Regions from separate parts of the Extibacter sp. GGCC_0201 genome, predicted to be linked through region 2. Evidence: riboswitches for the same ligand, from Rfam matches in the RefSeq annotation. Region 2 holds a riboswitch; the other holds the start of a gene.

Region 1 (16,202 bases), on a different contig from region 2:
ATGGCGTGCAGACGGATAAAGCGCTGGCGGATGCGACAGGTGTGAGTGGAAGGTACGAAGAGGCGGCCCGCTATATAGACCCGCGAAGGGAGTAGGTGACTGTGATGGTGAGATTTCAGAATATGGACAAGAAGATTGTCCAGATAGAAGCATTATTAAATAAATATGGCATCGAGAATCTGGAGATGGCAGAAGCCGTATGCCTGTCCCATGGACTGGATGTCCGTGCCATCGTAAGAAGCATCCAGCCTATCTGCTTTGACGATGCCTGCTGGGCATATACGACCGGTGTAGCGGCCGCATTGTCCTCCGGCGCTGCCACGGCCTCAGAAGCAGCTCTGGTCATAGGAGAAGCGCTTCAGGCTTTCTGTGTGGAAGGCTCGGTGGCTGATGAACGTCAGGTGGGTATCGGGCACGGTCGGCTGGCAGCCATGGTTCTGTCGGAGGAAGTCAAGTGCTTTGCATTTCTGGCGGGCCATGAATCGTTTGCAGCTGCAGAAGGAGCCATCGGCATCGTCCAGTCCGCAGACAAGGTGAGGAAGACGCCGCTGAAAGTGATATTGAACGGTCTGGGCAAGGACGCGGCCAGGATGATATCCAGAATGAACGGATTTACGTATGTGAAGACACGCTTTGACTATAAGACCGACGTGCTTTCCATTCTGGACGAAAAATCTTATTCGCGCGGTGAGCGGGCCCGCATACGGTGCTACGGCGCCGACGAGGTCAGAGAGGGCGTGGCGGTCATGGAGTGGGAGGACGTGGATGTGTCAATCTCTGGTAACGGGACGAATATGGTGCGATTTACCCATCTTGTCGCCGGAGCGTACAAGAAGAGATGTCTTGAGCGAAACAAGACTTACTTTGCCTGTGCTTCCGGGGGTGGAATCGGGAGGACACTCGGACCGGATGAGACGTCAGCAGGGCCGGCTTCCTATGGGTTGACAGATTCTATGAGCAGGATGTACGGAGACACGACATTTGCTGGTTCTTCTTCTGTACCGGCCCATGTGGCGATGATGGGATTTGTCGGGATGGGCAACAATCCGATGGTAGGGGCGACCGTCCGCCTCGCAGTGGCTGTCGGGGAGATCAGAAGCGGCAGCGGGACCACGGGAGGGATAGAAGGTGGATTATAAAGTGTTCTGCCAGCTTGACGGTCCGGTCTATGGAAGGCTGGATATGGAAGACGGGCAGGTCTATATGGAACGAATCATGAAAGCGGTGTTCCTCGGTGAACGAGAGGAGGAGACGCGGCATATCTATGATAAGATGCACGGGACCTTCTCAGGCTGCTGTTTCAGGGACAAGGAGCTTAAGATGGAATTCCCGGTGCAGGAATGGGAGCTGAATCCGATGCAGACGATGCACGGTGGGCTGATAACTACAGCGGTAGATATGACGTGTGGCCTGTTGGTCCGCTTTTACAAGCAGTCGGTGAGCGCCGCCACGGTACACCTGTCCGTAGACTTTTTAAGACCTCTGCGCCTCGGAGAAGTCTTTACCGTACGAGCGAGGATAAACAGGCAGGGCAGACGGATTCTGTTCCTGACAGCCGAGGTCGTGTCGTCGGACGGCGGACAGCCTGCAGCTACGGCATCCGGAACCTTCGTATAGCTTCAAATACCGTATGCTCCATTATGGACGTACACATACGGAGCATGCAGATATGACCAGGTGATGCTGACAGTTTGATAATACATGTATGAGAGGATAAGAGTATGAAGCAGAACGCATTTAAGAACTTGATGTCGCCTGTGCAGATAGGATCTGTCCAGGTGAAGAACAGAATCGTATTTCCGCCCATGAACACAAATCTATCTTCCGAGGACGGGTGTGTGACCCCTCAGATGGAAGAATACTATGTCAGGCGGGCAAAGGGAGGAGCCGGCCTCATTATCCTGGAGGCGGCAGGGATAGCCGCGGACACGCGCAACCACCCGCGGCAGCCGATGATATGTGACAGGAAGTATACGGCGTCATGGGCGAGGCTTGTGGAGAAGATCCACCGGTACCATGCAAAGGTCTCGGTTGAGCTGGTACACTATGGAAGCGAAGCATCCATACCGCCCCGGGTGTCCCCGTCAGGGCTGTCAAAGTATAAGGATAATCCTGGCAGGATTCTGAGCGTAGAGGAGATTCACCGCATCCAGGAACAGTTTGTGGCTGCTGCTACATATGCAAAGCAGGCGGGCATGGATGCCATTACGCTGCATGGATGCCATGGATATCTGATAGCGGAATTCCTGTCACCTGTGTTCAACAAAAGGACGGATGAATATGGTGGAAGTTTTGAGAACCGGAACCGGTTTCTTCTTGAAATCATAGAAAAGTGCCGGAAAGCACTTGGTCCAAGATTTCCTGTTATGGTGCGCTTCAGCGCCAATGAATTTGTAGAGGGGGGCAGGGAGCTTGAAGAGGCGGTGGCGCTTGCAAAGGTGCTTGCCGACAGCGGCGTGGCGGCAATTGACATCTCTGCGTCACAGCCGTCTGCCTATCTCATGACGACTCCGCCCTACTGTCTGCCTCAGGCAAAGGGTCTGCTTGTGCCATATTCCGAAGCTATCAAGCAGGCGGTGGATATCCCGGTGTTTACGGCTATCGGTATACGGGAGCCGGAATACGCGGAGCAGATTGTGTCCGAGGGGAAAGCAGACCTTGTCGCGCTTGGCCGGCCGCAGCTTGCGGACCCTGACTATGCCGCAAAGGTGGCCCTTGGAAAGCCGGACCGTATCCGCCACTGTCTGTCCTGTGAATACTGCCTTGACACGCTTGACGACGACAGGCAGATATGCTGCGCGGTTAATCCGGAGACGGGGCGGGAAGCAGAATTTTGCGGGCAGGGCAGCCTGTCTGTCCATGGATGTGGGTATGCCGCCCAGAGAAAAAAGGTCGTCGTAATCGGGGCCGGGCCTGCTGGGATGGAAGCCGCCAGGATGGCGGCGCTGAAAGGACATGAGGTGACGCTGTATGAGAAGCGGCTGAAGCCCGGAGGAACGCTGAACGCGGCGAAAGTGCCTCCCCACAAGGATATGATAGGCAGGCTCGTGGACTGGTACGGCCGGGAGCTTGCAGATCTCGGCGTAAAGATGCAGCTGGGCATGGATATGTCAGAAGAGGCTGTAGATGCTTTGGAACCTGACATCGTGTTTCTTGCCTGCGGCTCTCATTATATTAAGAGGATCAAGGGCAGCAGCCTGCCAAATGTCATCAATGCATACGAAGCGCTGACCGAACCAGACAGGGTAGGCAGAGACGTCGTCATCGTAGGCGGCGGTGCGTCCGGGGCAGAGGTGGCGGAATATTTCTCTGGCGAGCTTGTGGATATAGTATGCCTTGGTGCCACAGAGCTTGGGGGAGACTTGCGGTTTGAAGCCAAAGAACGCCCCGGGGCCGCGCCGGGGCGCAGGATTACCGTTGTAGAGATGCTTGATGGCATATGCAGCGATATGGACGTATTCTGTAAAGAGACCGTACTGTATACGCTTGCAAAGAATGGTGTGAGGCTTTGCCCCTCGTGCAGGGTGGAAGAGATTACAGATTCGCAAGTACGCATTTTCAACCTGAGAGAGGAGAGGGAGGAAGTGCTCCGGGCAGATACGGTCATCCTGGCCGGCGGGCTGAAGCCGAATGAATCTGAAGCATTCGCCGATAAGCCGTATATGGTTGTCCGGATAGGAGACGCCGTCCGGGCAGGCAAGATAAAAGACGCCGTCTACACTGCATATATGGAGGCAGAACGCATATAGCATCTGTTGGAAGGGCCATTTTGCCAGATACTGTAATTAATGCAAGTCTGGAACGGCAGCTTGTATCTGGCTGCCGGGCCTGCGGTGGTCAGAAGAGGACGGGGTACGGATTGAGGTATGATATGGATAGAACAGAAAGAAATAACCTGAAGATTACAGTGATGTTGTACGTTTTGATGTTTATCTATGCTGTCTTTACTACGATGACGGGGACACAGCTTCTCGTTCTTGTCAGAGAGTTTGGGCTTGACTTGGCGCAGGGAGGTATCTTTGCTGTAGTTGTCAATACAGGATGTACGTTGGGCATCCTGCTTTCTGCATGTTTCATAGACCGGTTTGACAGCAGGCATCTCGTGCTTATGTCTTATTTCCTGATGGGACTATTGCTGATTACGATTCGCTTTTTTATTTCTTACTATAGTTTTCTTATGCTGCTGCTCTTGATTGGCATCAGCATGAAATTTCTGGATGCATCTATCAACGCAGCTATCTCAAGGTTAAATACGGTCAACAGCGGCTTTTATATGAATCTGCTGCACTGCAGCTTTGGCATCGGCGCTTTCGCAGGGCCGGTTTTTACGACGATGCTGATGGAGCGCGGGACGGCATGGCGGGATACATATTTTTACCTGGGAATCATATGCGTCTTGTCGGGGCTGTTCTATTATGCCGTACAGAGAGGATATGCGCCAAAAGCTGCGGCCACGGCAGAAGAAGCCTGCAAGAAGAGCAGTGCCGGTGGCGGCAGGAGAGGACACGTCATGTGTGCCCGCGTATTCTGCCTGATGGCCATCCTGCTCTTTTACTGCGGACATCAGATGGGAATCAACAGCTGGCTGCCTGCCTATATGCAGGAATCGCTGCATCTGGCGCCGGCTGCTGCCAACCTGAGCGTGTCGGCATTCTGGGTCGGACTTATCTTCAGCCGTCTGTCCAGCGCGGTTTTGACGAGATACACAGGGGAAGAGCGGATATTGAAGGCCGGCCTTCTGATCGGCACGGCATGTCTGTCAGCAGGGATTGTCAGCAGAGTACCGGCGGTGACCGTAGCCGGAGTGGCCGGTGCCGGCCTTTTCTCCGGGGCGTGCATCCCGCTCGTGCTCACGATAGGATACAGGTGGTATCCGGCTGCCCTCGGAAAGATATCGACCGCCCTGTTCCTGTGCATTGCAGGCGGAGCGGTTATCTTCCCATGGCTTATGGGAATCAGCAGCAGAAGCTTCGACCTCTTCGGCGCCATGCTGCTGGATGTTATCTGTCTTGCCGCGGCAGCCGTCGCTGCGCTCATGCTGCTGCCGGGGAGAAAGATAAAAGAATAAGTAGTATGGGGTATCATACCTATCATATAAGCACCATACCCCATTTTATCTTAGCCATTTTTTTCTTTCTTCCTCCTCTTTCTCTTCATCAAGTTCTTGAACCTGCGCCTCACCTGTTCCTGAAAGCGCTTCAAGCATCTTGGCCATCTCATTTTGGGCTATGGGACCTGAACCCAGGGACAGGCACACCATCAGGACAAGAAAAAACTTATATACCCTTTCTTTCATTCAGTTTCTTTCAATCCTTTCTTAGCCACCGAAGCGGCCAATGTGGTCAGTTTAAGCTATATTGCATCTGGTTCCATATCTTGTAATGTCGGAAAAAACCGATTTATATAATTATACCAGAATAGACAGAAAAAATGTAGCATTGTCCGGGTTGTCCGGGGACGGGGTATTTTTAAAAATATCCCGTCCCCAATTTGAGCGCGAACATACTATGCTGTACTGAAATCACAGTTCTTTCACACTGTAATCACAGAATACCCGTATTTTTCCAGTAATCTTATGGTAGTTGATATTTGTAAAAATAATTTACAGGTACAGGAGGAGATAATGGAGAATCAGGCTAAAAAGTTTTCGCTACGTGTAGACAGGAAGGGATTGGGCCAGAAGCTCAGGCAGGCCAGGAAGAAGAAATCGTTCTGGATAACGGTGGTAATTGTTGCGGTGCTCTTTCTTGCACTGGTGGTCGGGCTTATCGCACGGGCAAAGGGTAAGAGCAGCCAGGCGGCGGAGCGGACGGTCCAGTCTGCAACGGCGGAAAAAGGGAGCATCAGCACGACGGTTGTCGGCACGGGAACGCTTCAGAACGGGACGGCCACGGACGTCGTGGTCCCCACCGGAATCAAGGTAAAGGAAGTCCTGGTGGAGAGCGGAGATACGGTGGAGGAAGGCCAGACGCTGGCGACACTGGACGAGGCGTCCATCGCCAGTGAACTGCTGGAAGTGAAAGAGAGCAAAGAAAGCGTGCAGGAGCAGATAGACAGCCTGTCTGACGATGCAGATGATTCCGGCACTACGGAATACCTTGAGGCAAAGGTGCTGTATGGCCAGATGGAGGAGCTAAATGCCGCGGAAGCGTCTCTCAATACGCTGCTGGAGACAAAGGCGGTGACAGCATCGTGTGCAGGTACGGTCGACAGCGTCAATGTGTCCGCTGACACGGAGGTTACGCAGAGCACGGCGTCAGGGACAGGCGCCAGCTCCGGAGATACGGCCTCAGGAGCTGCTTCGGGGACAGGAAAGGAATCAGGTACTTCCGGCGGGACAGCGGCCATGTCGGATACGGGCAGCGGTGCGGAGATTCTCTTGCTTTCCGCGGCAGATACGATTACAAGCGTCCAGAATATTTCAGACGTAAGCCTTACGGTGGAGGCACCGGCAGCCGGCCAGAAGCCGCAGTCCAACATAAAAGAGACGGACGCATACACAGGGACCATCACGTGGAACTGTGCGGCAGACGTCTTTCAGGCCGATACGGCTTACACAGCGACGATTAAGCTGACAGCAAAGAGCGGATATGAATTTTCCACCAACGTTATCCCGGAGGTAAAAGGAGCCGATGTCACAAGCGAAGTGCAAAAAAGCGATTCCGGGGACAGCATTCTTATGATAAAGGCCAGATTTGCCAAGACAGCCGTGGCGCAGAGTGCAGATGATGCGAAAAAAGACAGCCAGGACAGCAGTTCTGCGTCGGGAAGTTCTGCCCTCGGCAAGGAGGGAGGAAGCACCGGCACAGCGGCGGCACAGGCAGCAGGGGCAGCTTCCGGGGATGCCTACGGAACAGGAAGTGCCGGTGCAGGGAGCGCCGCTTCGGGCGGCAGCACATCCGGGAGCGGTTCCGGCACATCCGGCGGCAGCGTGTACAGTGCATATGAAGCGGCGGCATTTACGATAGCGTCTGGGGAAGATGTAACGGTATCCATCCAAGTAGATGAGCTGGATATCCTGTCTGTAGAACAAGGGCAGCCGGCCGCTGTCACGCTGGATGCCCTGGACGGGCAGGAATTTGAAGGGGCCGTCACAAACGTATCCCAGACAGCATCATCAGGGAGCAGCAGCGCAAAATATCCGGTGGAGATTACGCTGGAGAAAACAGAGGATATGATGCTGGGCATGAGCGCGTCGGCAACCATTCGCATCGAGGAATCGGAACATGCGGTGCTCATACCGGTCAGCGCTCTCCAGGAAAAAGGGGACAGCGCTTTCGTATATACAGGAAAGGATGGGGAAGGAAATCTGACGGATGAGGTTGAAGTAGAGACCGGACTGTCCGATGGAAGCCAGGTGGAGATCGTAAGCGGGCTGAGCGAGGGAGATACCGTGTATTATCTGAGAGCGGGCAGCACCGGTACGGAAGAATCCGGCGGCGTGATAGGCGGTCAGGACATGATGATGCCCGATGGCGGCAGTATGCCGGATGGCGGACAGATGCCAGACGGCGAGATGCCGGACTGGGGAAGCATGCCCCAGGACGGGCCGGGCAACGGGGATGAACAGTAAAGGGAGCGAAGGGGGACAGAGATGATTACATTTCATGATGTATCCAAGATATACCGGATCGGCGGGGTGGAGGTACGCGCCCTCGACCGTGCGAGCATGCAGATAGAGGAAGGAGAGTTCGTCAGCATAGTCGGTCCCTCCGGGAGCGGGAAGTCTACGATGATGAACATCATCGGATGCCTTGATATGGCAGACGAGGGGACGTATACGCTGGACGGCCAGGCTATCGAAGCGTATTCCGAGTCGGAGCTGGCCCGGATACGAAATAAGAAGATAGGGTTTATCTTTCAGAGCTTCAACCTGATTGGAACCATGACAGCAGCAGAAAATATAGAACTGCCCCTGATTTACCAGGGGGTGCCGAAAAACGAGAGAAAGGAGCGGGTAACGGAAGCCCTATCAAAGGTACGGCTGGAAGGAAGGGGAGCCCACAGACCGAATGAACTGTCAGGAGGACAGCAGCAGAGGGTTGCTATCGCGAGGGCGATTGCGACGTGTCCGTCCCTTTTTCTGGCCGATGAGCCGACGGGAAACCTGGATTCCAAGACAGGAGACGAGATTATGAACCTGTTCCACGAGCTGCACGGACAGGGGAATACGATTGTGCTCATCACCCACGACGACTCCGTAGCCAGGCAGGCAAAAAGGAGCATCCATATACTGGACGGCCAGGTAAAGGAGGTAGAAGCATGATAGTGCAGGCTGTAAAAATGGCATGGAAATCAATTGCCTCGAACAAGATGCGCTCCTTTCTGACCATGCTCGGCATCATCATCGGGGTCATGTCTCTTGTCGTGCTCGTGTCGCTCGTAAGCGGGACGACAGAATCTGTGACGGACCAGATATCCAGTATCGGGAGCAATCTGCTGACGGTCACGGTGCAGGATGACAAGGGCAGGCCGCTGAAGCTGGCGGATGTATCCGAACTGGCCGAAGATGAGGAGATCGAGGCAACCGCGCCGGTTGCGCAGAGCAGTGTGACTGCGGCCAGTTCCTATTCCGAGGAAAGCGCGTCCCTTTATGGGACGACTAGCGCTTATTATGACATCCAGGGGATGGAATTGTATGCGGGCCGGTTTATCAAGAATATAGATGTGGAAAACCATACGAATGTGGCGGTCATCAATGCCGGTCTTGCCAAAGAGGTGATGGGGCGGATGGATGTAATCGGCGAGGCGATAAAGCTGAATGGGACGGAGTATCAGATTATCGGCGTGCTGGCTGCAAAGGACAGTGATTCCAGCACAACGGAAAATAATGAGGCCTATATTCCGTACACGTCCCTCATCCGTCTTATGGATGACGTATCGTCCGATGTGACGACATTCTGCGCGTCCGCTGCAAGCAAAGAGACGCTCGACGATGCACAGAGCGCCCTGACGACGGCCTTGTTGGAACGGTTCAACCAGGATGAGGACGCCTTTACGGTCATCAATCAGTCTGCGGTCATGGAAGCCATGGAAAGCGTCACAAGCACGCTGGCGCTTCTGCTCGGGGGCATCGCGGCCATTTCCCTGCTCGTGGGGGGCATCGGCATCATGAACATCATGCTTGTATCCGTGACAGAACGCACGCGGGAAATTGGAATCCGCAAGGCAATCGGGGCGGGGAAGGGTACCATCATGCTTCAGTTTCTTATCGAGGCGCTCATGATCAGCCTGATGGGATGCGCGGCTGGAATTTTTCTGTCCTGGGTTACGCTCCAGATTATATCAGGTGTGGGCGGAGAAGATATGAATTACACGTTGAGACTGGGCGTGGTATGGATATCAATTGCATTTTCCATGGGAATCGGTATTATCTTTGGCATATATCCGGCGAATAAGGCCGCCAAAAAACAGCCGATCGAGGCGCTCAGGTATGTCGGGTAGGCCGCCGTCGGGCGTGTGTCGGGGACATATGTGAGACTGGCAATGCCGGAGGAACGTGAGGAGAAGTGCTCGTAAATGCAGGAAGACTGGTTGTATGATTATATCATTGATACGGTATAAGAAAGGGACAGATGAGCTGAAAGTGGCCAGTCTGTCCCTTGTATCATACATGGCTATAATTTGATTTTCATGACATCTACATCCAAATCCCAGAGAAACTTGTCCAGGTCCTTGAAGGACAGGAACACGGTCGCCGTGTTCTCCAGCGGATGGATGCCAAGGCTCTTGCAGCGTCCGAGGTCCTTGTCGATGAAGAATTCCACCGCATGGTCAGCGTCGTTCATGAGCCCGAACGGAGAGACGCTGCCCTGCTTAAGGCCCAGATACTGCTCCAGCCGTTCTTCTGAGGCAAAGCTTAAGTTGCCCGCACCGAGCGCACGGCCGAGTGATTTCAGGTCAACCGTCTTTTTCTCATCACATGTCACGAGAAAGTGCCGTTTACCTTTGGCGTCGCGCAGGAACAGATTTTTACAGAGCGTTCCTTTGGCGGGAAGCCCGAGGCGGTCCATATCCTCCATCGTGTGTACCGGCTCATGTTCCACTACTTCATACTTGATTTTCAGCTTGTCCAGTGCGTCATATACGCGTTGCTTTTGATTGTCCATGTCTCTTTCTCCTTTCTTAATTCGGATAGTGCACGACGATGCATGCAGTAACCATCCCTTTTCCTGTATTCTTATAGATGTAGTCGTCAAAGGCATTGTATGCGGCGGAATCGCCGGCTTCCAGCACATATTCCATGTCCTTGAACACAAGCGTCAGCTGTCCGCTGTATACGGTGATGAACTCACGCGTGCCTGCCATCTGCCTGTTGCCCGCCATCTGTCCGCCTTCATCGAATTCAAAATCAAAGATTTCAAAATCCTGGCCGTCCCGGAAGCTGAAGACCGGATACAGACGGTAACGGCCGTCATCGCTGATAAGAGGCGCGACTTCTTTTTTACTTGTTCTTGAAAACGGGGTCGGCTTTGGCGCGGTAAATGCCGTTACGGGCACCTTCAGGCCAAGAGAAAGCTTGTAAACCGTGGATATCGTCGGGTTTACTTCACCTCTCTCCAGCTGGCTCAGCATGCTTTTGCTGATGGAGGTGAGGGAAGACGCCTGTTCCAGGCTCAATGCCTTGGATTTGCGAATTTCCTTTAAATTATCGGCTATCAGCTTATTTAAATCATCCAAATGTTTTCCCTCCCCATATTCCGGTATATAGAATTTTTTTCTATTATATTGCAAACCGGGAAGAAAGTAAAGACAGGTTCTGCTACTTTTCCTTATGTGCGGTTATGATTGTGTAGCTGTCAGCATTGATTGTTAGGATACAGCCGTCAAAGTGGGCATACCAGTTTTTCCCCTTTCTTGTGGCAGAGGCGCCGGGCTGCTTCAGCTTCTCTTTGCACCAGTCAACCACGTAATCCGTGTCCAGAGAAAGATTTTTCTTGATACGTAAGACACCTAGCTCCGTCGTACGTAGACGGTCAAGATGAAGGAGCAATTCATGATTCCTATCCATTTATTATATTACCTCCGTGATATTTGATAATGATATTATAAGATTTATTATAAAAAAATGCCGCAAAACAGAAGATTCTGAACTGTTTTGCGGCGTCTCATACCTATTGGATGACTGTCTGCACCTTGACATGTTTCAGCGCTTTCGTGACTGGCGGCAGCGTTAGGATGACAAGAGTAATCACAGCTTCGGCGCCAAGGTATGACCCCTGGTAGAGTGCGGAATAAGCCCACGGATTCATTCCGTCCGGCGTATAAGATGCAAAAAATATAACACCGGAGAGAAGAGAGCAGATGAACCTGCCGAGGACGCCCACGATATAACCCGTCTGCAGACCATATTTCCTGTCAGAAAAAAAACCGGACAAACCGAGCGCTCCGAAAGCAAGCGGATAATCGAGCGCCACCTGAGGAATCGAGAGCATGTACGGATCTACGACAAACTGAAGTATACCATAGGCAGCCCCGGCCAGTATACCGTACTTCGGACCATACCAATATCCTATAAGACAGATGAACAACATGGATAATAAAGTGACGGAACCTCCCATAGGCATCTCCCACACTTTAATGTAAGAAGTCACCATAGCAAGAGCGATTCCAACTGCAGAAAACACGAGTTTCTTAGTGACGGCACTTGAAGAAGTGCCGGTCTTGATACTTGATTTTGACATATTAAATTCTCCTTCCTTACGCCGGCATTACCCGGATCAAGTTATAAGGGTCTGGACACAATCATGCCCATCTCAGCCATATCGGCGCCCCGTTCAACTACTATAATAGTCAGAAAATACAGATGTGTCAAGTACGGGGGTTGTACGGAAGGGGTCAGACCCCTATGGCCATAGGGGTCTGACCCCTTTGAATTGTTTCAAAGAATTTATACTTTTTTAATTGCATGTTGCGTTGATGAGAAGTAGAATAGAGAGAGTAATTGAAAGAAAGTGAGGTTTATTATGGAACAGCAGCAAAATGGAACACCGCCGATGCCTGTTGAGAGCGGCGGAAGGCGGTTCATGCGTCTGTGGGGGCCGCTGCTCATCAAGTGGGGAATCGCATTCGCCACGATGATGGCCGGTGCTATGGTATGTTCTTTCTTATATATGTCAGCGCATTATGACGCGGCTATGAAAGCGATGGAGAATCAGGAGCAGATGATGAACCTGTATAATGCCATACTTGAGGAGCTTATGAAATGGCAGACGGCTATCGAAGGGATAGCGGCATTCATCACTATACCTGTCATGCTTATCCTTTTCCACAAGGACAGAGTGAAGGAGCGGGTGTCAGGAATCCTTCCGAACAAGAAGGCGCCTATATGGAAATACGGGGCAGTGCTTCTGATGTCGGTGGCGATGTGCTGGGGCCTCAACAACCTGATTGCAATCAGCGGGGTATCCGCCATAAGCGGTACTTACGAGGAGACGATGGAGATACTGTATACGCCGCCTCTTCTGATTCAGATCATCTGTCTTGGAATTCTGGTGCCGGTATGTGAGGAACTCGTATTCCGGGGGCTTATGTTCAAACGCCTGAGGGCCGGGGCGGGATATATGCAGTCAGCCATATACTCCTCTGTCGTGTTCGCGATACTGCATGTGAACCTCGTGCAGATGATCTACAGCTTCGTGCTCGGTCTGATGCTGGCATATATTTATGAAAAATATGGTTCCATAAAAGCGCCTGTGGCTGCCCATGTAGTCATGAACATATTCTCGGTGCTGGCAACGAAATATGAGCTGCTTGACTGGCTGGCAGCGGATATCATGAGGATAGGTATCGTCACAGTCGTATGTGCGGCAGTAGCGGCAACGATGTTCGTCTTCATACAAAGAATTGAAGAAAGACCGGATTACCCAAACAAACCGGGTGAAAATGAGAACCTGGCGGCTATATAAGCTGCCAGATTTTTTTAATGCACGATAATGGCAGAAGCAGCTGGAAATGAATATATTGTAGAAGCGGACCTTATTATTCTATGAAGATAATTGTTACGAAATTATTAAATTTTATTGCAAAATTTGGCAATATAAGGTATAATCATTCCTAGATGTAGGGGTACTATGTCTATGTTAGACGAATGAGGGAGTTAAAAATAAGTAAAAAGGATGATTATTTATGAAGAGATGGAAAGCTACATTGGTGACGGTAGTGCTGACCAGTTCTTTGATTGTGATGCCTGTGTTTGCAGAACCGTCGGTAGATGACCTGAAGGCGAACAAGAAGGCAGCGGAAGAACAAGTCAGTTCATTGCAGAGCCAGCTGACAGATCTGTTGAACAAGCTCGGGCAGCTGGAGGAAGACTTGATTGCCAAAGGGGAGGAAATCACAAAGGCAGAAGAGGACCTGAAGGAAGCAGAAGAACTTGAAAAGCAGCAGTATGAAGACATGAAGCTCCGTATCCAGTTCATGTATGAAGAAGGTAATACGAGCGCGGTAGAGGCAATCGTAACATCGGAAGATTTCGGAGACTTGGTCAATAAAGCCGAATATGTACAGAACGTACATGACTATGACCGTGACAAGCTTCAGGAATATGTAGATACAAAGAAAAAGATTGCGGATTTAAAGACGACTCTGGAGGAAGAAAAGTCGAACCTGGAGGGTATGCAGTCTGAGTATGAAAGTAAAGAAGATGAATTAAACACGACGATTGAGACGAAAAAGTCAGAAATCGCAGATTTTGATACGCAGATACAGGCGGCGGCAGAAGCTGCGGCAGCAGAGGCGGCCAGACAGCAGGAGGCGGAACGCCAGGCGGCTGCGGCAGACAATAACGGAGGCGGCGGTACCGGTACAGGCGGCGGTTCCGGCAGTGGAAACGGCGGAGGCAGCTCCTCCGGTATCGACTATACCGGAACAGGCAATACCGCTACAGCGCAGGCGATAGTCAGCGCGGCGTACAGCCAGCTCGGGGTGCCATATGTATGGGGAGGCACGACACCGGGAGTAGGCCTTGACTGTTCAGGCCTTACGCAATATTGCCACAGAGTAGCGGGAATCAGTATCGGACGTACATCGCAGGTGCAGGGAGGCGGCGGAAAAGCTGTCAGCAGCCCACAGCCGGGAGACCTGGTATGTTACGGAACCCATATCGGCATATATATAGGAAATGGACAGATGATTCATGCACCACACACAGGGGATGTAGTTAGGGTAGCGAATGTATATGGTTCACCATGGTACAGACGTTACTGGTAAGGGGAATACTTAGACTAAGGAGAGACTTATGAGGAAACTGTGTAAAGTGTGTACTATTTCATTATTGGCGGGGGCGCTGGTTGTAACGCCGGTGTTTGCAGAACCGTCGGTAGACGATCTGGAGAGCAGCAAGGCGGCAGCCGAGAGCGAGGTCAATACCCTTCAGAGCGAATTGTCAGCGACGTTGGAGAAGATTACGTCACTGGAAGCTGAGCTGCAGGAAAAGACGGAAGCGGTTGTGAAGACAAACGAAGAGCTGGAAGAGGCGGCCTATCAGGAGCGCCAGCAGTACAGCGATATGAAGCTCCGTATCCAGTATATGTATGAAGAAGGGGACGGCAGCGTTGTAGAGACACTATTATCTGCAAAGAGCTTTTCCGATTTGGTCAACAAAGCGGAATACGTGCAGAATGTGCACAGTTATGATAAGCAAAAACTCGAAGAATATATTAAGACGAAAGAAAAAGTTGAGACATTGAAGAACAGTCTGGACACAGAAGTTGAGAATATGCAGTCCAAGCAGGCTGCGTTGCAGGAAGAGAAGGTATCTTTAAGCAGTACGATTTCTTCCAAGCAGTCTCAGATTGCACAGCTGGATCAGAGCATTCAGGATGCGCTGGCGGCAGCGGTGGAAGAGCAGCAGGCAGCGGGAGAAGCAGGCGGCGCAGGACAGAATGATGCGGATGCAGGCGGTACAGAGCAAGGCGGTTCAGGGAACGACGGCGGCAACGATGACAAACCTTATGCACCGCCATCCGGCGGCAGCGGTTCAGCGGTTGCCAACTATGCGTGCCAGTTCGTGGGCAACAAATATGTATATGGCGGAAGCAGCCTGACGAACGGAGCAGACTGTTCTGGTTTTACGATGGCAGTATATGCAGCGTTCGGTGTATCACTACCGCATAACGATGCCGCGCAGGAGGCCTGTGGCAGAGCGGTGAGCTACTCAGAGGCTCAGCCCGGAGACTTGATTTTCTACGGCGGCCATGTCGGCATCTACATCGGTGGGGGCAGCATTGTGCATGCATCAAATTCTGCACCTTATCCAGAAGGCGGAATCAAGATCAGCAGCGCTACATACAGGCCTATCAAATGTGTCAGAAGAATTTTCTAGTAAAGCAGCAGCGGACCGGTTCGACCGGTCCGTTTTTTGATACCAGAACTATCACCTGTACTATAATTTACCTGTCACATTTTACAGAAAAATGTTGAATTAAGAAACGATATATAGTATCCTTTACGTGTATATATGAAATTTTAGACAGGTATATCCCGAATGACACCAGAAGTGCAACGGTTTTACCATATGGAATATCAGCACTAAAAAAGTATAATAACAGGAAAGGTGAAATAATGAAGAATAGACTGACCCAGGCTGTCATCGTAGCGTCCGTGGCGAGCGCGCTCGTAGCGACGCCGGTATTTGCTGAACCTACGGTGGACGATTTGAAGAAGAATAAAGCGGCGGCTGAAAGTGAAGTCGGTTCCCTTCAGGAGGAACTGACACAACTTGTGTCGAAGATCAGCCAGCTGGAAAGTGATCTGATAGAAAAGGGTGAAGAAATTACAAAGGCGGAAGATGATTTAAAGGAAGCCCAGAAGCAGGAAGAAGAACAATATGAAGACATGAAGCTCCGCATCAAGTTCATGTATGAAGAAGGAGACACAAGCTTTGTAGAGACGCTTGTATCCGCTAAGAACTTTTCAGACCTTGTAAACAAGGCGGAATATGTCCAGAATGTACATACATATGACCGGCAGATGCTGACAGCTTATGTGGAGACGAAGCAGAAAGTAGCTGACCTTAAGGATACGCTGGAGGAAGAGATGGCCAGCATGGAAGATATGCAGCAGCAGTTCGAGTCGGACAAGGACAGTCTTGACGCGACACTCGAGAGCAAGCAGGCAGAGATTGCCAACCTCGACGGCGAGATACAGGCCGCGGTTGAAAAGGCTGCCGAAGAACGCAGGAAAGAGGAAGAGGCAAGACA
Region 2 (16,202 bases):
GAATGGCCGCCTCAGACGGTTCCGGTAGAAGAGGAATACGGCCGCCACCGTACCTGCGAATCCATATATAAGCGGACACCAGACACGCAGGGTGTCCAGCAGCTGCATGAGCAGCCTGTCATGATCTTGGAAACCGTCGAAGCTGTCCGCCCATGCGTGCCATCCGGCCGCTATGGACCAGTCCGGCCACAGTGGTCCGTCATTCATGCTCTCTTCCTGCATCATCTGTGCATACTCGTTCCATATCATGCTTTCAAAACGGTAGCAGACCGTCATCGTGGCAAAAGACAGTACGGCCGCAGCAAGCGCCGCCGCCGTAATATAGGCAAGCATCGCTTTTCTGAACGAAAGATTGCGTATCCATGTCTTGAGCTTGTCTGCCTTTTCCTCTATCCAATCCATTTATATCCCACTCCCCACACGGTCTCAATATATGGCTGCTCCGTATACTCCGCCAGTTTTGAGCGGATACGCCGGATATGTTCCGTGACTATGCTGCTGTCGCCGGTTCCGTCATAGCCCCTCGTCTTCTCATACAGCTGGTCCTTGCTGAATACCTGTCCCGGATTCATAGACATAATCTCTACGATATCAAACTCCATCTTCGTAAAGCTGATTGGAATGCTGTCATAATAGACGCTGCGTTCGCTATAATGTACTGCCAGCCTGTCGGCCAGCAGAACGGATCCATTGACACGCTTGCGCTCTTCTCTTCTAAGATGTGCCTCCACCCTGGCACCGAGCTCCTCGATGGCGAAAGGCTTCATAATATAGTCGTCTCCGCCAAGCCTTAAGCCATTGATTCTGTCTTGCTCCTCCACTTTTGCGGTCAAAAAAAGAATAGGGCATGATACATGTGCACGTATCCTTCTGCACACTTCAAAGCCGTCGATTCCCGGCATGCTGACATCCAGCAGTATGATATCCGGCCTGCGTGACAGCTTTTCCATAACCTCTACTCCGTTCCTTGCTTCTATTACTTCATAGCCCTGTATTTCAAAATAATCTTTCAACAGCTGTATGATGCCTGGCTCATCATCAGCAATCAGTATCTTGTATCCCATAATCCCTGCCGCCTTTTCCATAGTCAAATACCCGGAACCATTTTTTAAAACATCCGGCTCCGGGTAATTATAACACAGAAATCACTATAAATTCTCTACACGTTTCTCAGAATACGCATTTCTTCCACTGGTATCTCTCCATGTCCACCCTGCCTCCGGCAATCCCAACGCCTTCCTTTTCAAGCAGTTCGACCTGCCGGTTGACGCCGCCTGACAAGAATGCGTCCGATACACGGCCATCCTTCGTCACGACCCGGTGGCACGGCAGGCCTGCCGAGTCCGGGACGATATGCAGTGCGTATCCGACCACCCTTGCCCACCGACGGTTCCCTGCAAGCTCTGCTATCTGTCCGTAAGAAGCTACGGTCCCTTCCGGTATCTGGGCGACCACATCGTAGATCTTCTCAAAAATGTTCTTTTCTTTCAATTTATCTCACTTCCGTATGCTATAGATATTTTTTCAGCTCTTCCAGATTATGCTCTTCCATCTTCTGAAGCTCTTTCATAAGAGATATGATATCCTTCTCCGCTTCCCCTTCATATTGATGAAGCTGTTTCGTCGCCTCCACGATGCCCATGTTGCTTCCCTTGATGAGCATATCTGCAATATGAGATGACGATTTGTCTATCAGCGTCTTCATGTTGATCATCAGGTAGGAAGTAAATTTCTCCATGCCCGGAATGCCTTTCTCGTCATAACCGTTCTCATTCAGCATCTTCTTAGCCTTTGTGTTGATGTCCTGATAGCCGCTAAGCTGCTTCTCCAGGCATTTTCTGAAGCCTTCATTCTCCACGATCTCAAGCAGCTGCTTTAAAGATTCGATCCCCATCTGCGTATTCTGGTAAACATAATTTAACATTTCTGCATTTCCATTCATCTGCGTACATCCGCCTTTCCACTTTTTAACAGTAGTATGGGCAGACGGCGTGACTCTTATACGCTTTGCGGAGGCTGCCGCTAATAAAATACTATACCACTTTTCTCTTTCTGCCAAGCCTTTTACGACAATATTCCTATCATCAGAATGTACAGATCTTCGTGGCAATCTTTTCCCTGAATGCCTCATCGTGCTCTACAAATACCATCGCCGGTCCGGCTTCCAGGATAAGCTCTTCCACCTGTATACGGGACAGCACATCGATATAATTAAGCGGTTCATCCCATATATACAGGTGCGCCTGTTCGCAGAGGCTCTTCGCGAGCAGCACCTTCTTCTTCTGTCCGGCGCTGTAGTCGGATACATCCTTTTCAAACTGGATTCTCTCAAGATCCAGCTTACGCAGCATCGCTTTAAACAGGCTCTCGTCTATTCCATACTCACAGGCCAGCTCATCAAGGCTTCCTGTGAGGAAAGAAGCATCCTGGGGTACATAGGATATCTTAAGGCTGCTGCCCACCTGTACATCCCCATCATAAGCGATATCTTCACCGAGCAGAAGCTTTAAGATGCTGGACTTGCCGCAGCCGTTCCTCCCGGACAGGCAGATCCTGTCCCCACGGCGTATTTCAAAGGAAACGCCGCCGCACACTTCTTTCTCCCCATAGCGGACTGATACCTCTCTAAGTTCCGCCAGCCGGTCTGTATGGTACCGGAGCGGATATAGCTTCAGCCTCTCCGCCGAATCGATGTTCTTCAGGAGCTTCGACTTCTCTTCCAGCGCCGAATGCTGTCTCTTCTCCAGCACCTTGGACCGCTTCATCATCTTTGCCGCTTTATGGCCGATGGCGCCGCGGTCGGGGCGAAGTCCGGCCACACGCTGCCCCCTTTTGGACTTCTCTACCTTGCCGGACCAGCTCTCGGTCTGCTTTGCGGCTTTTGAAAGCCGCTTTATCTCTGCCTTCAGCTTCTCGTTCTGCTCTGCCTCCATCCGGTCTCTCGCTTCTTTGCCTGCATACCATGTGCTGAAATTGCCTTTCTGCACCTCGATATTCATCTTGTTAATCGATAATATATGGTCGGTACAGGCATCGAGAAAGTGCCGGTCGTGGGACACGAGTATATAGCCTCTTTTGCGGTTCAGGTATCTGGCCACCGCTTCTCTCGCTCTGTTGTCAAGATGATTGGTCGGCTCGTCTATGAGCAGAAACCGATTGTCCCCGAGAAACAGTGCGGCCAGCAGCACCTTCGTCCGTTCACCATGGCTGAGCGTTTTAAACTCCCGATACAGCACATCGTCCGCCACCTCCATCAGATTCAGCTCCCTCATAATCTCCCAGAGCTGTATGTGGGGATTCCTCTCCTGTACGATATCAATCGTCAGGCGCTCCGGGTCCTCTACTTCGTAAGGAAAATATTCAAATTCCACGCTGGCTGATATCGTTCCTTCATATTCATATTTTCCAAGCAGAAGATGCAAAAACGTCGTCTTGCCGCGGCCGTTCCGCCCGACAAATCCAAGTTTCCAGTCCGTGTCTATCTGGAAAGACACATGTTCAAATATACTGTCATAGCTGCTTTCATAAGCAAAGCTTAAGTCTGTCACGTTAATCATCGACATATACATACCTCCTCTTAAAAGGCCTGATCAATCCAATTGCGTCTAATAGAAAAAGCTGCAGGAAAGTACATTCCCACAGCCTTCTATACGCAGCTCAATCCCCCGGCCATCAAGCCGGAAGATACCAGTATATTATATAGACGGATGGATGCTTCCACTTTCCTGCTCTGCGCATAACAAAGAGAAACGATATACGTATATCGTCTGACAGCCTTTCCTATGCAAATACATCATTAGCAGTAAGTTGAATGCATCCTTTCATCTCCCATCTGTCACAATCTTTTATGATTATAGCAGATACATCGTGCCAAGTCAATCCGTCGTGGACAGTGACTGTGCATTCGTATCCCTCTTTGCTATCTTCTCTGCCACGATTGACAGTATCATCGTTATCGCCATACAAGGCAGCGTATTTCCTACCGGCATGTCGATGTTCATAAGTATGCGGTAAGCGATAAATCCGGCCAGCCAGACGACCAGGCTGACAATATCTGCCTGTCTCTTGCTGCTGTCCCTCTTCAGCAGGAAGAAATCTGCTATCTGAATCGCTATCATCGGTGCAAATACAGACCCTATGAGGTAAAGGAAGTCCGTAATATTATCCATGGGAAACAGGATGGCCGCCGCGGTTCCGATGACCGTTACAACAGCGGCTATATGCTTTCCGTTCAGCTTGGGCATGATAGACTCGCTGGATACTCCTGCAGAGTAGGCATCCAGGAACGTCGTCGTTACCGTGGAGAAGATGACAATCAGAAGCGCGGCGATGCCAAGGCCTGCCTTCAGCATGATCTGGGCGATGTCATACTCGCCTGTGTACAAGGCCGCGCCCATGCCAATCACGTACATCCAGCAGCTGATAATACCGTAGACTACAGCACTTACGGCAGTCGCCTTCACCGGCGTTTTGGCCTCTCTCGTATAATCGCTGATCAGCGGCAGCCAGGACAGCGGCATGGCTACGGACAGCTCCACGGCCGCGCCGAACGTCATCCCTTCACCTGAGATGATTCCCGCATGTGCCCCACCGAAGAATATGACCTTGCTCAGGATAAGCGTCAGCACGAACAGCGCCGCCATGGCTACCGTATTGATCTTCCCGAGATTCGTAATGCCGATGGCAATCCACAGCAGAATAAGGGCACCAATGACGAGGCACCATATCCACGCGCCCGTATTCAGCACCCCGTCTGCCGCCAGTGCTCCGTCATATATCATGATAGCGGTCCAGCCGGTAAGCTGCAGTACATTCAATACGGAGAACAGCAGGCTGCCCTTCTGTCCGAAGCTCATCTTAACCGTCTCCATGGCGCTCTTCCTCGTCTTTGCACCGATAAGCCCGGCAAAAAAGAGCATCGTGCATCCGATGATATGGCCAAGGATAATGGCCGCCAGACCTTTCCTGAACCCGAGGGGCGCCAGATAGGTGCCCGTAAGGATCTCCGCAATGGAAACGCCCGCGCCAAACCAGATCAAACCGTTTTCAAAGATAGAAGTACGTCTCTTTTCCATTACAGCCATACCCCCTTGTCCTCATCTGTGCCCCCGATGAACTCGCTCTCCAGGTCAAACGCATGGTTCATCGGCCCGCTTCCTTTCCCAAGGTCCAGCATGGCGGACAACGCTCCTGAGATATACGCCTTCGCCCGCTCCACAGCAGCCTCCATGCCATATCCCTTCGCGAGGTTCGAGGCGATGGCGCTTGAAAGCGTGCAGCCGGTCCCATGGGTGTTCGGATTGTCAATGTGCCTCCCCCGGAACCAGAGGCATTCACCGTCCCGGTACAGCAGGTCGTTGGCATCATTGAGCTGATGCCCTCCTTTACAGAGCACGGCACAGTGGTAGGTTCTGCCGATGTACTCTGCGGCAGACGCCATATCCTCTTCTGTCCTTACACGCATTCCCGACAGGACCTCCACCTCCGGAATATTCGGCGTCAGCACTTCCGCCAGCGGAAGAAGCGATACCTTGAGCACTTCGATGGCATCGTCGCTGATGAGCCTGGAACCGCTCGTCGCCACCATGACCGGATCCACTACCACATGCTTTGCCTCATACTTCTTCAGCACAGAGGCAATCACTTTAATAAGCGGGCCCGCCGATACCATACCTATCTTTACCGCATCTGGACGGATATCGGTAAATATGTCATCGAGCTGTTCTTCTAAAAATTGCGGAGTTACTTCCATAATCCCTGTCACGCCGGTCGTGTTCTGTGCAGTAAGTGCGGTTATCGCGCTCATGGCGTATACGCCATTTGCGGTCATCGTCTTAATGTCTGCCTGGATGCCGGCGCCTCCGCTGGAATCACTTCCAGCGATTGTTAATGCTGTTCTCATTTTTTCTTCCTCTTTTCTTCGTAATATCTCCTCGCGTCAGCTGAGGGTGTGTTACTAGCATTAATTTTATATAGCGGCGGAAGGTGGTGCCCCCAATCAGCCGCTTCAAATCAACATGCTGATGCTGATTTCCAAAATGTATCGAAATCACCGAATGCCTTCAGGTACAGCTGCGCCCTACGGCAGATTTCTTCCTGCTGTCCTTCGCTTGAGGCGTCGTATATCCCAACAGTTATAAAGCCTGATGCCACGGATGTTTCAATCGCATGCAATGCATCTTCAAATACGAGCGTCTCTTCCGGCTTCGTGCCCATGCAGGAAGCCGCCTTTAGGTATATTGTCGGCTTATCTTTTCCTGCCCCTGCTTCGGAGCAGGTGAATACTTCATCAAAGTATCTGTCAATCCCGAGACGGACGAAGGCCGCCTCCACAAGATACCGGTCGCTGGATGTGGCCGCCGTAAGCCGTACGGACTTTTCCGCAAGCCTGTCAAGATACTCTTCCGCCCCGGTCTTAATCTCTGCCTCATACAGGTAGAACTCCTCAATCTGCCGATTGATTCCGTCCACAATACCGGCGGTGCTGTCCGAAATCCGGTATGTCTCCTTCAGGTATCGTGCTCCTTCCTCCATCGTCATGGAGAACATCTTCTCTCCAAGCCCGTACTCTGCGGCAAGGCCTATGGACTTCAGATAACGCTCCCCCGCTTCGTCCCACACAGGCATCGAATCGAGAAGCGTCCCGTCTATATCAAATATGGCTCCCTTGATCATGCTCCCACCATTTTCCCGGCCGCAGCTTTCAGCTCCCTGGCCGCCTCTTCGATATCCCCTGCGCCGAATATCGCGCTGATGACCGCGACGCCGCAGATTCCGCTGCCTGCAAGACTGCCTATATTATCCTGATTGATTCCGCCTATGGCGATGACCGGAATCTTTACCGCTCTGCAGATATCCTTGAGCGTGTCCTGGCTCACCTCCACGGCATCTGCTTTGGAACCGGTAGAAAACACGGCTCCCACGCCAAGGTAATCTGCCCCCCGCGCCTCGGCAAGCAGCGCCTGTTCTACCGTCTGAGCAGATACACCGATAATCTTATCCGGTCCGAGCCTGTCCCGGACATCCCCTGCCTCCATATCGCTCTGCCCCACATGCACACCATCTGCACCTATCGCGGCTGCTATCTCCACATTGTCGTTGATGACGAACGGAACGCCGTATCTCCTGCAAAGCTGCTGCAGTTCCTTTGCCTCCCGGAGGAACCGGCCCTCATCCAGATTCTTTTCCCTCAGCTGGACGAACGTCACGCCGCCTTTGATCGCCTCTTCTACCTGTCCGGACAGCGTGTCCGCTCCGAGCCACCTTCTGTCCGTCACTGCGTATAGCAGCAGGCTCTTTTTATCGCACTTCATACTTCGCTCCTTGCTCCAGCGTCTTTCCGTCCATGTTGTACACCGCGTCGATGATTCGATTCCGGTACGTGGCATTCCCTTCGCCTTCCTGCATATAGTTCCACCCGATCTCTCCGGCGAGGCCCATGGCGCACACGGCAGCTGCGGCAGCCTTAAGCTCCTGCCCTTTATTGGCGGCGACAAATGCAGTCATCATGCCGGACAGCTGGCATCCAGTCCCTGTAATCCTTCCCATCTCGGGACGGCCGTTCCGTATCACGTAGCAGTCTGAGCCGTCGCTCACAAGGTCAATGGCTCCCGTGACGGCTGCAATGCATCCCGCTTTCGCTGCAAATGCCTTTACAAAGGCAACGGCCTCATCAAGGTTCTCCTCTGTCACCGCTTCGGCCACATCTGCATCCACGCCTTTCGTACTGCCGCTTCCGTACGCTAACGTCTTAATCTCCGATATATTGCCCCGGATGACGTCAAAGCTTATCTCTTCCATCAGCTTTAGTGCAGTCTCTGTACGCAGCCGGCTCGCACCGGCGCCTACCGGGTCGAGCAGCACGGCGTGCCCAAGTCCTTTTGCCTTCTTTCCCGCAAGGAGCATCGCTTCTATCGTCCGACGGTTTAGCGTGCCGATATTGATATTCAGCCCATTGCAGATAGAAGTGATATCTTCCACGTCTTTCTCCTCATCCGACATAATCGGGCTCCCCCCGCAGGCAAGGAGCATGTTCGCCACATCGTTGACCGTTACATAGTTCGTGATGTTATGTACAAGCGTGCCTTGCCTTCTCACTTCGTCCAAACAGATTCCCAGCATTTTTATTTCCTCCTTTGATATAAATATTGAAAAAACGGATATGCCAAAGTCTGACATATCCGTTAATATTACTCACGCTATATCCCTACGTTGGCATTATCCAAATCAGGTTACGGGTCAAAGCAATGACAGCTTACTCTCAGCCCGCTTTCCGCGAGCCCCCCTTGTTGCTATGTTGTTTTCACAATCTTCATTATACTACGTTTTCCAGAATTTGCAACGGTAGAATGGGACATGCAGACGAAAAATCAGAACTTGCGTATCTTATCACCACTCTCATCCGTTGATTTATCAATAGACCTGACAACGATGTAGTATCCATCTTCCCCACTTGTCTTCACTCTGATCCGGTCTCCCACTTTGTGTCCCAGTATCGCCTTCCCCAGTGGCGACTCTATGCTGATACGTCCCTCCAGAGAATTGCCGCGTACGCTTGTGACGAGCCGGTACGTCTCCGTCTCATCATCTTCTTCAAAGTACAGCTCCACCGTATTGTTAATTCCGACCTCATCCTCCCCGGACGTATCCGAGACGATCTTCGCTGTCTTCAGCATCCTCTCCAGATACCTGATGCGGCTTTCGTTCCGGTTCTTGTCCTGCTTTGCCGCCTTGTACTCGAAGTTCTCGCTCAGATCCCCCTGGGCTCTGGCTTCTTTCACGGCCTCCAGCTCTTTTTTGCGCACGACAAGCTTGCGGTATTCTATCTCTTCTTTAATTTTGCGCACGTCACCTTCTGTCAACTGTTCTCTCAAAAGAATCTCCTGCCTTTCTCACTGTTCATCTTAACCATTGTATCGCCGAAGATTCAAAGTTGTCCAGTATTTTTGTTCAATCAGGCATACTTATTGAACTGCTAATGTTCAATAAGGTGTCAAATATATGCTATCGCCCGCACAGGCGCACCGTCTGCACATTCATACTTCAGTGGTAGGGCGATGAAGTCTACAAGAGCGTCCCCAAGTTTCCCCAGGTTGCAGAGATTCTCTATGATTACCATCTGGTTCGTCCCAAGAAGCACCTTATGCGCGGGAAGCTCCCTGGCGTCCGCCGTATCGATGCTCATCGTATCTATACCTACTCCTTTTTTACCTGCCCTGGCAATATACTTTGCCGTATCGGCCTCCAGTCCCGGAGAATGTCTCATGTACTTCTCCTGTCCCCAGAACTCTTCCCATCCTGTCCTGAACAGCAGAAAATCAGCTGCATCCGCCAGCTCTCTCACCGGTTCTATGTATTTACATGTGATATACTCGCCCTCTTTGATTCCGGTGCAGTCTATGACCGCTGCTTTGCCAAGGAACTGGGCTGTCGGAAAATGTTCCAGCGTCTTTCCCTTTGCGAACAGATGGGCCGGTGCATCCATATGGGTGCCCGTGTGTGAGGTAAGCGTCAGGGCCGTCTCCCTGAAGCCGTCGCTTCCGTAGCCGCATAAGCTGCCGAGCCTTGGCTTCGGCGTCCCTGGCCACACTGGAGTATCTTTGTCTAACGTATAGGTAAGATCGATAATTTCCACAGATTATCCCTTCCTTTCTGCATGACATATGCCTGTTGGGCAACAACAATCCAACAGGTATATTTTACCAGCTTATTATTAAGATTGCGGGACTTAAATCTTAAAGATTTATTATTTTTCATCCCTTTCATATTCCAATATGTCGCCGGGCTGGCAGTCCAGCACATCACAGATGGCCTCAAGCGTAGAGAACCGTATCGCCTTTACCTTTCCCGTCTTAAGGTTCGACAGGTTCACATTAGATATGCCGACCTTTACTGACAGTTCGTTCAATGACATCTTGCGGTCTGCCATCATCCGGTCAAGCCGTAATATTATCGCCATTCCTCTACCTCCTGCTATATAAGCGTATCGATTTCTTTCTGGTATCTAAGACCATATTTCATAATCTGGCTGACGAGAATCAGCACAATACCACCTATAAACGGCCACCCGTCCACAAATATACCCTTGGTAGAAAACAGAAGAAAATTAGGCATTGCATAGTTTGGAAAAAATGGGAACAAAACTGCACCTGCCACGAATAATATTCCTATCATCATAAAGCATCTGATCATCCTGTCTGAAAATGGCTTCTTGCTTTTTTTTATCTTCATAAGCATAAAGAAGAATAAAGATAACGATAACCAAAATACGAACTGCCAGTAGAATCCATTATAGGCTCCTTCCTCAAGCTTTATTCCTCCTTTACCCATTAAAGCTTCCAAAAACATGGGAATTATCAATATTCCCATTAGTGTCGACATTCCTGTTAAAACAAGAGCCGTATATAGTAAAATACGAAATTTGAGAGAAAAATATTGCTCTTCGTTTTCTACATCATCCATCTTCGTTTTCTTTTCTTCCATCTGATTAACCCCCTTCTTTTTCACTAATAATAACATATGAATTAATATATATCAACCATTATTTAATGATATTCATTAAATTTTTATTTATAATTATTACCTTGCTTTACGGAAATTTAAAACTTTCGGATTTTGTAACAAATGTTACGGAAATCATTTTTGTTTTTATGTATTCTATTACCAGAAAGAACATAAACTAAATGAAATAAAATGAAGGAGGTTTTTTACATGGGAAATTTTTACAAAGACCAGAACTCTCACAATATATTTTTAGAACTTGTCGCGATTGGGGATCAGAATAAAGCGCCGCAAATCGAGGAACTTACTGCGAACACGACGGACGCGGCACAGGAAAAGCACGTACCTGTCGTAAACGTCAACGGAAACAGTGTCGAGGTATCCATAGGCTCTGTCTCACATCCGATGCTGGAGGAGCATTCCATCACCGTCATCTTTATCGAGACGAAGATGGGCGGTCAGTACCGCAGGCTCATGCCAGGTGAAGAGCCAAAAGCAGTCTTCACGCTGGAGGACGGAGACGAATTTGTCGCTGCATATGAATACTGCAATCTGCACGGATTGTGGAAAGCCGGGGCATAAGCCCTCTTTATACAACAATGATAAGAAAGATAATATGGAGGTAATAGAAATGAAAAAGTATTTATGTGAACCATGTGGATATGTATATGATCCGGAGGTTGGTGATCCGGACGGCGGCATCGCGCCGGGAACTGCATTTGAAGATATCCCGGACGACTGGGTATGCCCGGTCTGCGGACTTGGAAAGGATGTATTCATCGTAGAAGAGTAGCTTTACATCCCTTCCAGTTCGTCCTGAAGCAGATTGAAATCTAAGATTTGGACGTGATTTCTTCCAGTAATTTTAAGGATTCCTCTATCCTGCATCCACGATAATTCTCTTGACAGGGAAGGCCTTGTAGTGTTTAGATATGCTGCAAGGTCTTCTCTGTTCATGGGAAGCCTCATCTTCTCCCGCCCTGCACTTAAGTCTGTCATGTAATATGCTATCCGCTGTCTCAGCGTCCCGCACGTAAGCAGATGTATCTTCTTCGTATTCTTCTCTGCCTCCTGGGCAAACAGCCGCATCATGTTGAAGATAATCTTGCTGTGGTGGGCACAGTTCTTCTCACACGTACTGTAGAAGAAGTGTCTCGATACCGCCAGCACTTCCGTCTCTCTTCTAGCCGCCGCAAAATACGCATAGCTCTCATGTTCCAGGAAGAGATCCACTTCGCCGAACCCCTGCCCTTCCCTTACGAAATCCACATAGTTCTGCTTTCCAAGCGCATTTACCTGCCCTAGCTCCACTTCCCCCGACAGGATAAAATACAGGTGTTCCGGCGTATCCTCCTGCCGGAACACATATTCATCTTTTCCATACGTCTTTACATATGCTTTGGAGCAGATGAGACTTCGCTTTATCTCATCCTCCGTCAGATTCTGAAACAGACTGAGCTTTTCTACTTTCATCGTCTAATCCCTCTTTTTTATACATATATGATTTCCACACCGCCAAAGCTCACTTTTCCCGTCAGCTTTACGACCGGTCCGCCTGAGGAATGGTTATTGTTCTTCTCATCGATGCCTCCAAAAGCCGCACTTACTTTGTTGACGACGGTCCAGTTCCTCGGAACATATAGTTCCACACCTGCAAATGATACATCCAGATGAAGCACTGCCTCTTCGTTCTGTATGACAGCATTGTCAAAGTACACCTTAAGCGAGCCAAACGCGCAGTGAAGATCAGCGCTCTGGAAATCATCAGAATTAACATATTTGATGCTCCCGGAAAATGTCGTGGAGAACTCCATCTGTGCACAATCCACTGTCTCTACAGATTCCTCGCCGCTTATGTGGTGATGATAATAGCTCCGCCTCGGATGATATAAGAAGCTGCATCCGATGCTTCCAAGGAGTGCCGCTCCAAGTACCGGCCATGGAGTTATGGACTCTATGCCCAGCGGACCCGCATAAATGATGCAGAGGAACGCAACGGAAAACAATACTCCTGTTATGCTTCTGTGGACTACGCTTTTTATGAGGCAAGCCGCAAAAAATACAGTGAGCAGAAGGCTGAACACTCCGATATCTCCGAGCACGCCCATACGGCTTACAATCAGGAAAATACCACTTACGATAAAAAATAATCCCCAGAATATTCGTTCTTTTTTCATAATATGTCTACCTCTTTTCTTCTAATCGGTCTTTTAGTGGCTTGTAGTAATACCTGGAAACATATGCCTGCTTATGTGTTCCCTGAAATTCTACCGTGCACGAAGCCGGGAGCGACTTAGTCATGGAATAGATCTTCCTCGTGTTCAGGATGGTAGATTTGGACACTCTCATGAAATAACCGGGCAGCATCTCTTCTAGCTCATACAGCCTGTATTTCGTCCGGTATATTTCTTTCCTTGTGTGAGCATGTACTTCGCTCTCCTCTGTCTCAAAGAACAGCACATCTTCAAGCGGCAGATAATAGGAAGTATCCCCTTTATAGAACACAAGCCTCTGCTCCATGGATACGATATCCGCCACTGCCCTCTGAATCTTCTGAACTTCCTCATCCAGCACGCTGCTCCTGATAATGATCTCTGCTTCTTTTAAATTGTCTTCAATCTCAATCCGTATCTTCATCTGTCCCTCTCCCTGGTCCTATATAACCATAATGAGGTCTGAAAGTAAACCTTAATCGGGCAAGTGGTAATAATCTGCAAGTAAGTGGTAGAAAAGTCCATCTGTCATATCACAGCCTGATGGATACGAACGTTCCGTCCTTATAATTATTTTCATCCGGCTGCCCTCTACTTATCCACGTATATTCTTACTCTCGTACCGTCCGTGGCCTCCACACTGATAAAGTCGCCTTCTATCTCGCTGTCCAGGCATTCCGATATGGCATCCATCATCTCTTCCAGATTCACGCCCTGCAGGTCTTTCTCCGGGATAGGAAGCCGCCCTGTAACTTTAAGTATCTTCTTGACAGCTCCTACCGGAAACTGTATGTTCACCTTTTCTCCGCTGCCATCCACGACGATGCGGAACATCTTTTTGTCATAATTCTTTCTGGCCGGAGTCTGTTTCGTATCCTCCACTCCCATTGCATTCATAAGCTCCGCAGCCTCTTCTGCTGTAATCGTACCGTCCGCTACCATCTTTAATATCCTTAATTTTTCATCCATATTGATGCTCCTTTTCTATGATTCCATTCTTATTCTTATTTCAGCTGCCGTATCGCCTCTTCTGCCGTTATCTGCCCTTGTTCCAGTGCTTTCAGCACAGCCTCGCGCTTCTGCATCTCTTCATCCTGCCCCGCGCCCTCTTCATATCCCAGCTTCTTAATGACACCATCGAGCTTAGCCCGGACAGTCGGATAGGAGATGCCCAGTTCCTTTTCCACTTCTTTAATATTACCTCTGCACCGGATAAACGTCTCGGTAAAATATAGCTCCTCACCGGAGAGGTAATCAAATTTGCTTAATGTAAAATCATTTTCTATCACCGTATCACACCCCGCACATTTCAGACGGGCCACTTTCAGCTCTCCGCCGCAGACCGGACACTGACTGATTACTTTTTTCATGCGTCCACTTCCTTTCTCATATTACTAATATAATCTGTATAATTAAAAATGTCAATATTTAAATTAATTATTTTAATTTTAATATTGACATTTTTAATATTATTATTTAATTTTGTTGTATTTTTCTTTGCAGTCCAGCTTGCGCAGGAACGAGATAGCCAGCGGCGCAGATATAAGAAACGCCAGGACATCAGCCACCGTCTGCGCCGTCTGCACGCCTCTCAGGCCAAATGCCGCAGGCAGCACCAGGATGAGCGGGATAAAGCAGATGCCGCTGCGAAGTGCAGACAGGAACGAAGCCTTCCCGCTCTCTCCTACACTCTGAAACATCATATTCGCACATACCGAAGCTGGCTGGAAAAAGCAAGCGATACACTGGCACCGCAAGGCAAATACGCCTATCCGGATAACTTCCGGGTCATCACGGAATACTCCTATCACCTGAGAAGACACAAGCAGACATACAGCCGCGAGACTGCCGATGACAACCTCTCCTGCTGCTGCGGTGAACCAGAATCCCTTCTTGACCCTGTCATATTGTTCCGCTCCATAGTTAAATGCAGCAACCGGCTGGAACCCCTGGCCAAGGCCGAGGCCGACAGAGAAGATAAGCATGCAGATTCGGTTGACTATGCTCATAGCCGCCACCGCCGCATCTCCGTATACTGCGGCCTGGTGATTCAGCAGCAAGGTAGATATGCTCCCCATGCCCTGACGTATAAGGCTTGGAAATCCAGTCGCGACGATACGTGCCACGTCATGGATATCCTTTGTTATGAGCCGCACCGAAAGCTTGCTGTCTGTCTTCCCTGTCAAAAACATAGCCAGAAGAATCAGGAAGCTGATCATCTGCGAGATCGCCGTAGAGAGCCCCGCACCGGCCACCCCCATGTTCAGCCCGAACATAAGGACCGGGTCGCCTGCCATGTTGAGGATGCCTCCGGTGGTAAGGCCGACCATGGCATAGGCCGCCCTCCCCTCATACCTGAGAATATTATTCAGCACACAGCTCCCTGTCATGAACGGCCCTGCCAGCAATATGTAGAACCCGTACTGTCTGGCGTACGGCAGTATCGTCTCTGTACTTCCGAGCAGACGCATGAACGGTGTCAGAAATACGATACCGCAGACCCCGATGACAGCGCCCGCCGCTATGGATAAAAAGAAGCTCGTGGAAGCAAATCTGCTGGCACTCTCTGTATCTTTCTTGCCAAGCTTCCTAGATATGATGCTGCCGGCCCCGTGCCCGAACATAAAGCCAAATGCCTGCAGCACGGCCATCAGGCTGAACACGACACCTACCGCGCCGCTTGCACTCGTGCCAAGCCTGCTGACAAAATACGTATCTGCCGTATTGTAGATGCTCGTAATGAGCATGCTAACCACCGTCGGTATACCAAGCCTTATAATCAGGTTCGGTACCGGAGTCTTTGTCATCTTATCGTACTGGGCGGTCTTTTGACCTTCTCCCATATCAATTCCCCCTTTGTCCGGCACAATCGGATAGAAAAAACTTCTTCCTGCGCAGCAAGGCTGCACAGGAAGAAGCATTATACAATTATCGGCTCCGCCGTCTCCACCAATCTATATTTAGTTATATTATACACCAGTTTCCTCTGGTATGCACTATCAGAATTGCTTCTTTTTCATTATCCTGAGAGATACATTATACGATATCACTGCTATCACACAGCAGGCGATTACTAATGTGCCAATGATTTCTCCGGTACTTGCCGCCCCAATCCTCATCAGTGCGGCATCGATATCAATACCAATCTTGCCAGCAATTTTCGTCCCGGCATATATGGACAGAAATATGATTCCCATCGCCCCCAGCATAGCTATCCTGCCCTTTTCCGCCCCAAATTTAAACTGTATCGGAAGGATGATAAGAAGGAATACCACAAATAGCGCCAGGTATATGCAGGCAGTAACAAGCCATGACTTCCAGTCTATCTCCTGCTTTTTCCACGTCATGTATGCCGATACGACAGCCGTAGTTACTGTCCATGCCGTCCCTCCAAGCAGCAGGCCGAACACATACTTTTCCCTTACGTACTTTTTCCGGCTGATGGGAAGGCTGAACAGAAAAGCAAGTCCATTGTCATATTCATCATAG

Evidence for each region. Region 2 has a riboswitch for thiamine pyrophosphate ahead of thiM (hydroxyethylthiazole kinase). Riboswitches for the same ligand answer to the same signal wherever they lie in the genome.
Region 1: it holds a riboswitch for thiamine pyrophosphate, as region 2 does, so the genes downstream of both, thiT (energy-coupled thiamine transporter ThiT) here and thiM (hydroxyethylthiazole kinase) in region 2, are expected to answer to the same signal.

Annotation. Positions count from the first base shown of each region.
Region 1 is NZ_JABFCH010000007.1:49,402-65,603, reverse strand. Features, by position in the region: gene HJV72_RS06590 (iron-sulfur cluster assembly scaffold protein) at 1-95, shown strand, start outside; gene HJV72_RS06585 (GGGtGRT protein) at 105-1,139, shown strand; gene HJV72_RS19735 (PaaI family thioesterase) at 1,129-1,617, shown strand; gene HJV72_RS06575 (oxidoreductase) at 1,722-3,749, shown strand; gene HJV72_RS06570 (MFS transporter) at 3,872-5,068, shown strand; gene HJV72_RS06565 (hypothetical protein) at 5,114-5,296, opposite strand; gene HJV72_RS06560 (HlyD family efflux transporter periplasmic adaptor subunit) at 5,624-7,573, shown strand; gene HJV72_RS06555 (ABC transporter ATP-binding protein) at 7,595-8,266, shown strand; gene HJV72_RS06550 (ABC transporter permease) at 8,263-9,444, shown strand; gene HJV72_RS06545 (prolyl-tRNA synthetase associated domain-containing protein) at 9,618-10,109, opposite strand; gene HJV72_RS06540 (helix-turn-helix domain-containing protein) at 10,126-10,680, opposite strand; gene HJV72_RS06535 (DUF3781 domain-containing protein) at 10,763-11,011, opposite strand; gene thiT (energy-coupled thiamine transporter ThiT) at 11,115-11,684, opposite strand; TPP riboswitch at 11,681-11,786, opposite strand; gene HJV72_RS06525 (CPBP family intramembrane glutamic endopeptidase) at 11,967-12,908, shown strand; gene HJV72_RS06520 (C40 family peptidase) at 13,129-14,211, shown strand; gene HJV72_RS06515 (C40 family peptidase) at 14,240-15,325, shown strand; gene HJV72_RS06510 (C40 family peptidase) at 15,565-16,202, shown strand, end outside.
Region 2 is NZ_JABFCH010000002.1:196,507-212,708, reverse strand. Features, by position in the region: gene HJV72_RS02375 (sensor histidine kinase) at 1-402, opposite strand, end outside; gene HJV72_RS02370 (response regulator transcription factor) at 390-1,064, opposite strand; gene HJV72_RS02365 (MGMT family protein) at 1,171-1,491, opposite strand; gene HJV72_RS02360 (hypothetical protein) at 1,511-1,924, opposite strand; gene abc-f (ribosomal protection-like ABC-F family protein) at 2,085-3,563, opposite strand; gene cytX (putative hydroxymethylpyrimidine transporter CytX) at 3,876-5,075, opposite strand; gene thiD (bifunctional hydroxymethylpyrimidine kinase/phosphomethylpyrimidine kinase) at 5,075-5,902, opposite strand; gene HJV72_RS02340 (HAD family hydrolase) at 6,013-6,675, opposite strand; gene thiE (thiamine phosphate synthase) at 6,672-7,313, opposite strand; gene thiM (hydroxyethylthiazole kinase) at 7,300-8,121, opposite strand; TPP riboswitch at 8,187-8,296, opposite strand; gene greA (transcription elongation factor GreA) at 8,370-8,873, opposite strand; gene HJV72_RS02320 (cyclase family protein) at 8,993-9,634, opposite strand; gene HJV72_RS02315 (helix-turn-helix domain-containing protein) at 9,746-9,958, opposite strand; gene HJV72_RS02310 (hypothetical protein) at 9,973-10,482, opposite strand; gene HJV72_RS02305 (desulfoferrodoxin family protein) at 10,711-11,082, shown strand; gene rd (rubredoxin) at 11,132-11,293, shown strand; gene HJV72_RS02295 (Crp/Fnr family transcriptional regulator) at 11,296-11,973, opposite strand; gene HJV72_RS02290 (LiaF transmembrane domain-containing protein) at 11,991-12,677, opposite strand; gene HJV72_RS02285 (LytTR family DNA-binding domain-containing protein) at 12,685-13,137, opposite strand; gene HJV72_RS02280 (SHOCT-like domain-containing protein) at 13,305-13,682, opposite strand; gene HJV72_RS02275 (DUF2089 domain-containing protein) at 13,718-14,083, opposite strand; gene HJV72_RS02270 (MATE family efflux transporter) at 14,186-15,556, opposite strand; gene HJV72_RS02265 (ABC-2 transporter permease) at 15,713-16,202, opposite strand, start outside.